2 linked regions of the Plantactinospora soyae genome follow. Each later gene encodes a partner of the first gene's protein in a complex. Links are inferred from orthologs where the notes say so. Each region holds a gene or a part of one and is shown in the gene's direction. Other genes may lie near its edges.

The links.
Region 2: the proteins of dnaG (region 1) and dnaB are in contact, whole or in part, in a crystal structure (PDB 2R6A), measured with the Geobacillus stearothermophilus proteins. The link is inferred for Plantactinospora soyae from one-to-one orthologs. Residues at the interface, in WP_049624496.1 of Geobacillus stearothermophilus: Lys456, Leu457, Leu458, Pro459, Ala460, Asn463, Ala464, Leu467, Leu535, Leu536, Ile537, Ala538, Gln544, Glu545, Asp548, Tyr549, His552; in WP_033016901.1 of Geobacillus stearothermophilus: Ser13, Glu15, Ala16, Gln18, Glu91, Leu92, Asp94, Ala95, Val96, Pro97, Thr98, Ala99, Ala100, Asn101, Tyr104, Tyr105, Ile108.

What each region holds. Positions count from the first base shown.
Region 1 is NZ_JADBEB010000001.1:9,588,346-9,591,619, reverse strand. The notes cover bases 190-3,151. They hold dnaG (DNA primase), read left to right. Parts: upstream 190-712; coding sequence 713-2,590; downstream 2,591-3,151. Other genes in these bases: H4W31_RS41805 (hypothetical protein), read left to right, coding at 2,599-3,132; H4W31_RS41815 (siderophore-interacting protein), read left to right, coding at 190-609. Outside these bases: more of H4W31_RS41815, read left to right, coding at 1-189; H4W31_RS41800 (ABC transporter ATP-binding protein), read left to right, coding at 3,271-3,274. UniProt on the Escherichia coli protein: RNA polymerase that catalyzes the synthesis of short RNA molecules used as primers for DNA polymerase during DNA replication.
Region 2 is NZ_JADBEB010000001.1:1,896,999-1,900,151, reverse strand. The notes cover bases 3-2,843. They hold dnaB (replicative DNA helicase), read left to right. Parts: upstream 3-659; coding sequence 660-2,027; downstream 2,028-2,843. Other genes in these bases: H4W31_RS08460 (maleylpyruvate isomerase N-terminal domain-containing protein), read right to left, coding at 2,058-2,774; H4W31_RS08470 (hypothetical protein), read right to left, coding at 3-179. Outside these bases: more of H4W31_RS08470, read right to left, coding at 1-2; H4W31_RS08455 (TFIIB-type zinc ribbon-containing protein), read right to left, coding at 3,011-3,153. UniProt on the Escherichia coli protein: The main replicative DNA helicase, it participates in initiation and elongation during chromosome replication. Travels ahead of the DNA replisome, separating dsDNA into templates for DNA synthesis.

The sequences.
Region 1 (3,274 bases):
CGGATGCGGACGTACACCGTCCGGGCCTGGGACGCGGCGACCGGGGAGCTGACCCTCGACTTCGTCTACCACGGCGACGAGGGGCTGGCCGGTCCCTGGGCCGCCCACACAAGTCCCGGCGACCAGATCATGTTCCGCGGCCCCGGCGGCGGGTACGCCCCGAGCCCGGCGGCCGACTGGCACCTGCTGGTGGGTGACGAGAGCGCCCTGCCGGCGATCGGCGTGGCGCTGGAGCGGCTGCCGTACGGCGCTCCGGCCCGGGTCTTCATCGAGGTGGCCGGGGCGGCGGAGGAGCAGCTACTGACCAGCACCGGAACCGCCGAGATCGTCTGGGTGCACCGCGCCGGCCGGGTCGTCGGCGAGGCCCTGGTCGAGGCGGTACGGGCGCTCACCTTCCCGCCCGGTGCCGTGCACGCCTTCGTGCACGGGGAGGCGAACTTCGTCCGGGAACTGCGCCGGATGCTCCGGGTGGAACTGCGGGTACCTCCGGAGCGGCTCTCCATCTCCGGCTACTGGCGCCGGGGTGACGACGACGAGAGCTGGCGCTCGTCCAAGGCCGAGTGGAACCGGCTCGTCGAGGCTGAGGAGACGGCCGCGGCGGTTCGCTGAGCCGCGCCGCGCCACCCGGCCGGGAACCCGGGCCCGTCGGCGTACCCCCTTCGCCGGGCGAATCAGTCCGGCAGGGCAGGATGTACGCCGGAGGGGGTGACGGATGGCTGGTCGGATCCGGGACGAGGACATCACGGTGGTGCGGGAGCGCACCTCGATCGCCGACATCATCTCCGAAACCGTCACGCTCAGGTCCGCCGGCGGTGGCAACCTCAAGGGGCTCTGCCCGTTCCACGACGAGAAGACCCCGTCCTTCACGGTGGCTCCCGCCCGGAACGTCTATTTCTGTCACGGGTGTGGTGCCGGCGGGGACGCGATCAAGTTCCTGATGGACGCCGAGCACCTGACCTTCGTCGAGTCGGTCGAACGGCTCGCCGACCGGGCCAACATCCAGCTCCGGTACATGGAGGCCGGACCGGCGCCGGTCCGGCAGCAGCAGGGCCAGAAGCAGCGCCTGGTCGCCGCGCACGCCGCCGCCGCCGAGTTCTACGCCGGGCAACTCGGCACCGCCGGTGCCCGGCCGGCCCGCGAGTTCCTCGCCCAGCGCGGTTTCGACCGGACCGCCGCCCAGACGTACGGCTGCGGATTCGCGCCGGACGCCTGGGACCCGCTGACCAAGCACCTGCGGCAGAAGGGCTTCACCGGGCCGGAACTGGTCACCGCCGGCCTGTCCCGCGAGGCGCGGTCCGGCTCGCTGATCGACCGGTTCCGGGGCCGGCTGCTCTGGCCGATCAAGGATCTGACGGGCGACGTGATCGGCTTCGGGGCACGCAAGCTGCTCGACGCCGACGACGGCCCGAAGTACCTGAACACCCCCGAGACGCCGATCTACAAGAAGTCGCACGTGCTCTACGGCATCTCGCAGGCCAAGCGGGAGATCGCCCGGCAGGGGCGGGCGGTGATCGTCGAGGGCTACACCGACGTGATGGCCTGTCATCTGGCCGGCGTACCGACCGCGGTGGCGACCTGCGGCACGGCGTTCGGCACCGACCACATCACCGTGCTGCGCCGGCTGTTGATGGACACCGACGCGGTGGCCGGCGAGATCATCTTCACCTTCGACGGGGACGCCGCCGGGCAGAAGGCGGCGCTGCGCGCCTTCGAGGACGACCAGCGGTTCGTCGGACGTACCTTCATCGCGGTCAGCCCGGACAACATGGACCCGTGCGACCTGCGGCTGGCAAAGGGCGACCTGGCGGTGCGTGACCTGGTCGCCCGGCGGGAGCCGCTGGTCGACTTCGCGCTGCGTCACATACTCAACCGGTTCGACCTGGACACCGTCGACGGCCGGGTCGAGGCGATGCGCCAGGCGGCGCCGCTGGTGGCCAAGCTCAAGGACCGGGAAAAGCGCCCCGAGTACGTCCGCAAGCTGGCCGGCGACCTCGGCATGGAGATCGAGCCGGTGCAGCGGGCGGTGCTGCACGCCGCCGCGCAGCCCGCCACCGGGACGACGCGTCGGGGAGCGGCCGCCGAACCCGCCCGGCCCGGTCGACCCGTGCCGGTGGTGGACAACCCGCAGTCGATGGTGGAGCGGGAGGCGCTGAAGCTCGCCCTCCAGGTGCCGGTGCTGGCCGGGCCGATGTTCGACGCGCTCGCGCCGGAGTCGTACCTGAACCCCGTACACCAGGCGGTCCGGGCGGGGATCGAGGCGGCCGGCGGCGCGGCGTCGGCGACCGCCGGTGCGGTCTGGATCGAACGGGTACGGGACGCCTGCGGGGACCTCGGCGCCGCCGCGCTGGTCGGCGAGCTCGCCGTCGAGCCGCTGCGGATCGACGCCGAGCCCGACCCCCGGTACGTCTCGATCACCCTGGCCCGGCTGGAGTGGGGTGCGGTCACCACCCGGATCCGGGACCTGAAGTCGAAGGTCCAGCGGGTCAATCCGGCGGCCAACAAGGACGAGTACTTCACGCTCTTCGGGGAGCTGCTCTCGCTGGAGCAGCACGCCCGAGCCCTGCGCGAGCAGGCGATGGGAGGTCTGTAGCCGTGGCGCTGTTCAACCTCTTCTCCCGGGGGCGGCGGCTGCCGGCCGCCCGCCGTCCGGCGGGGCTGGACCGGGACGAGCGGGTGCTCGACTGGGCCAAGGTGGCCGACGGCGACGAGATCGTGGTGGTCACCGACCGGGGGCTGTGGCTGCCGGGCGACGCCGCACGGATCGGCTGGCACGACATCCACAAGGCGGTCTGGTCGGGCCGGGATCTGGCGGTCACCCGCGCCGACCTGGTCGAGGAGCGGACCGACTACCGGGTGGTCAGCGACGGGGCGGTCCGGACGTACCTGCTCGTCGATCCGGGCGACGTGCCGCACCAGGTGCGGGCCCGGGTTACCCGCTCGGTCGCCTACACCGCCCATCACCGGCTGCCCGGCGGCGGCGTCCGGATCGCGGCCCGTCGGGTACGCGGCATCGACGGCCTGACCTGGACGGTCCGCTACGACCCCGGTACGCCGACCGGCGACGGCGCGGTGGTCGAGGAGACCGACGCGCTGGTGGCGGCGGCCCGCGCCGGTACCGATCCGGACCTGTGATCCCGGTTTCCTGATCCCGGCCCGTTTCTGGTTCCGGGTCGTTTCCGGTCCCGGGCCGTTTCCGGGCCCCGGCCAGGTGGGGCCGGCGGGGGCGGAAACTCGGTGGACGTGTCGGACCAGGCGGTTAGGGTCGACGCCGTGG
Region 2 (3,153 bases), 7.7 Mb from region 1 along the record:
CTGTCGACGGGATCCGGTGCGCCACGGTGGCGGGCGCGCCGACGGCTGGGGGTGCGGTGGCTGCCGTCCGGACGCGAGTACGGATCCCCCGGCCAAGGGCTCGCTGGGTCGCCCCAGCCGTCGCTGTCTTGCCGCTCGTGTGGGGCGAGCTCACCCCGCCCCCGGTCCCGATGGTCCACGGCCGGAGCGTGACCTTTCTGGTAGATCGATCGCGAGGAGTCGTACACAAGATTGCCGTCGCCCGATGATACGCCGTCCCGCTGACCCTAATTCGACCTGTTTCTTTCCTCCACAAGGTGGGGACCGAGTCTGTGCAGGTCAGAGCCGGTACAGGTTATCTTCCCCAGTCAGTTTCCACAGCCTGTGCACAGGGCTGCGCACACCCCGCAGCCAGCCGTCCACAGGTTGTCCCGAGGTCCGTCCACCGACGTGGTTGAGCCGTTGAGCTCGTCTTCCGTATGGTTGCGCCCTGACCTCGCCACGTCGTACCGACTTCCCCCGGTCGTGCCGGCTGGCCGGACCGGCCCGGACAGGCGGGGCCGATCCACGGGTCGGTCGGAAAACTGTCGTACGTCGGCGGTTCGCTAGGACAGCCGGGGTGGCGGAGGGGGATGCCAGTGTCGGTCACCGACGACGTGCGTGGAGAGGCGAGGTCCTCCATGCCGTCGACCGACGGTCCCGCCCCCCGCGACGGGCAGTTCGACAAGACACCGCCGCAGGACATCGCCGCCGAGCAGTGCGTACTGGGCGGCATGCTGCTGTCCAAGGACGCCATCGCCGACGTCGTCGAGATCCTCAAGTCCAACGACTTCTACCGACCGGTGCACGCGACCATCTTCGACGCGGTCCTGGACCTCTACGGCCGTGGTGAGCCGGCCGACGCGATCACGGTTGCCGCCGCCCTCGCCGACGCAGGTGACCTGGGCCGGGTTGGCGGAGCCCCGTACCTGCACACGCTGATCGCCAGCGTGCCGACCGCCGCCAACGCGGCCTACTACGCCCGGATCGTCGGCGAGCGGGCGGTGCTGCGGCGCCTGGTCGAGGCCGGCACCCGGATCGTCCAGCTCGGCTACGGGTCCGCCAACGGCGGCGGACGCGACGTCGACGACGTGGTCGACCTGGCCCAGCAGGCGGTCTACGACGTGACCGAGCGGCGGGTGAACGAGGACTTCGCGGTGCTCGCCGACATGCTCCAGCCGACGCTCGACGAGATCGAGGCGGTCGGTGCGCAGGGCGGCGTGATGACCGGGGTGCCGACCGGCTTCACCGACCTTGACCGGCTGCTCAACGGGTTGCACCCCGGCCAGTTGATCATTGTGGCCGGCCGTCCAGGCTTGGGCAAAAGTACCGCTTCGATGGATTTTGCCCGAAATGCGGCGATCCGTCATAACTGCGCCAGCGCCATCTTCTCGCTGGAAATGAGCAAGGTCGAGATCGTCATGCGACTCCTCTCGGCCGAGGCGCGGGTGCCGCTGCACGTACTGCGGAGCGGGCAGCTCTCGGACGACGACTGGACCAAGCTGGCCCGCCGGATGGGCGAGATCAGCGAGGCGCCGCTCTTCGTCGACGACACCCCGAACATGAACCTGATGGAGATCCGGGCAAAGGCGCGGCGGCTCAAGCAGCGGAACGACCTCAAGATGATCGTGGTCGACTATCTCCAGCTGATGAGTTCGCCCAAGCGCACCGAGAGTCGTCAGCAGGAGGTCGCGGAGCTGTCCCGAGGACTGAAGCTGCTGGCCAAGGAGGTCGAGTGCCCGGTGATCGCGGTCAGCCAGCTGAACCGTGGGCCGGAGCAGCGTACCGACAAGCGTCCGCAGTTGTCCGATTTGCGAGAATCTGGGTCAATTGAGCAAGATGCCGACGTTGTCATCCTGCTGCACCGGGACGACTACTACGACAAGGAGTCGCCCCGGGCCGGCGAGGCCGACTTCATCGTCGCCAAGCACCGGAACGGGCCCACCGACACCGTCACCGTCGCGGCGCAGCTCCACCTCTCGCGTTTCGTGGACATGGCGATCGTCTGAGCCGCCGGTCCACCGGGCGACGTGCCGGGCTCAGCCGAGCAGCGGAATCCAGCCGGCCGCCTCGCCCAGCAACAACCGGTCGTGCTCGCTGAGCGGAACCCGCCCCGTCGCCTTCAGGACGTAGTCGACGTCGGACCAGTCGGCGGGGCGTACGGCCTCGTCGCTGAGCAGTCCGTCCAGGGTCGTGACCGCGACGGCGACGCTGCCCGGATCCGGCTCCGGAGCGTCAGGAAGATCCAGTATCAGGTCGAGGTGGTGCACCACCGCCTCGGTGACCAGGGTGGCGAGGAACTCCGGGACCGCCAGCACGTGTCCCTGGGTGGCGACGTACCCGCGCGGGTCGGCAGCTCGGGCGGCCCGGACCGCCGCCGGCGCGGTGTCCGTCCAGAGCCGGACCACTCCGCGTGGTCGGTCGAACGCGGCGGCGCACCGGCGTACCCAGGAGGCGTGCCGGCCCTCGTCCGGATCATCCGGGGACCGCCAGTAGCTGACACCGTCGACGTCGGCCGGTCCGTCCGCCGGGCTCGCCAGCGCGACCAGCGCCCGCTGGGCGTCGCAGACGAGATGGAAGAGCAGATCGACGGCGAACCAACCCCGGCAGCGTGTCGGCCGGAGCAGGTCCGGGTCGGCGAGGCCGTCGACCGTCGCGGTGATCCCGTCGTACGCCGTCGCGAGCGCGAACCAGCTCGGCACCGGAACCGCCGACCGCGAAGTATCTCCCTCAGCCAACCCGTCCAGCGCGCTCACCCCGCCCGGTTTCTCCCTCGGTGGAGGGCCGACCGGTCCGCCCGCCCCGGTCAACCGTCGAGCCTAGCCAATCACGGTGCCGCTGACGCGGAACCGGACCTAAAGCACAAGACCCCCATGCTCAGGGATGTGCACCCACCCGTCGGCGACGCGCGGGAGTTGACACCTGAGCACGGGGATCCCCAGAGGCTGCCAGCCGGCGGGACCGGATCGGATCCGGCCGGCCGGCGGGCCGGTCAGCCGAAGAAGTCGTCGAGGAAGCCCTTACGCTTCTTGTGCTTGTAGTGGCCGTGGTAGCCGTGGTGCTGCTGCTGGTGCTGCCCGTAGGCCGGAGCGGGGGCCTGCGGGTAGCCGTGAGCCGGCGGTGGTGGCGGCGGTA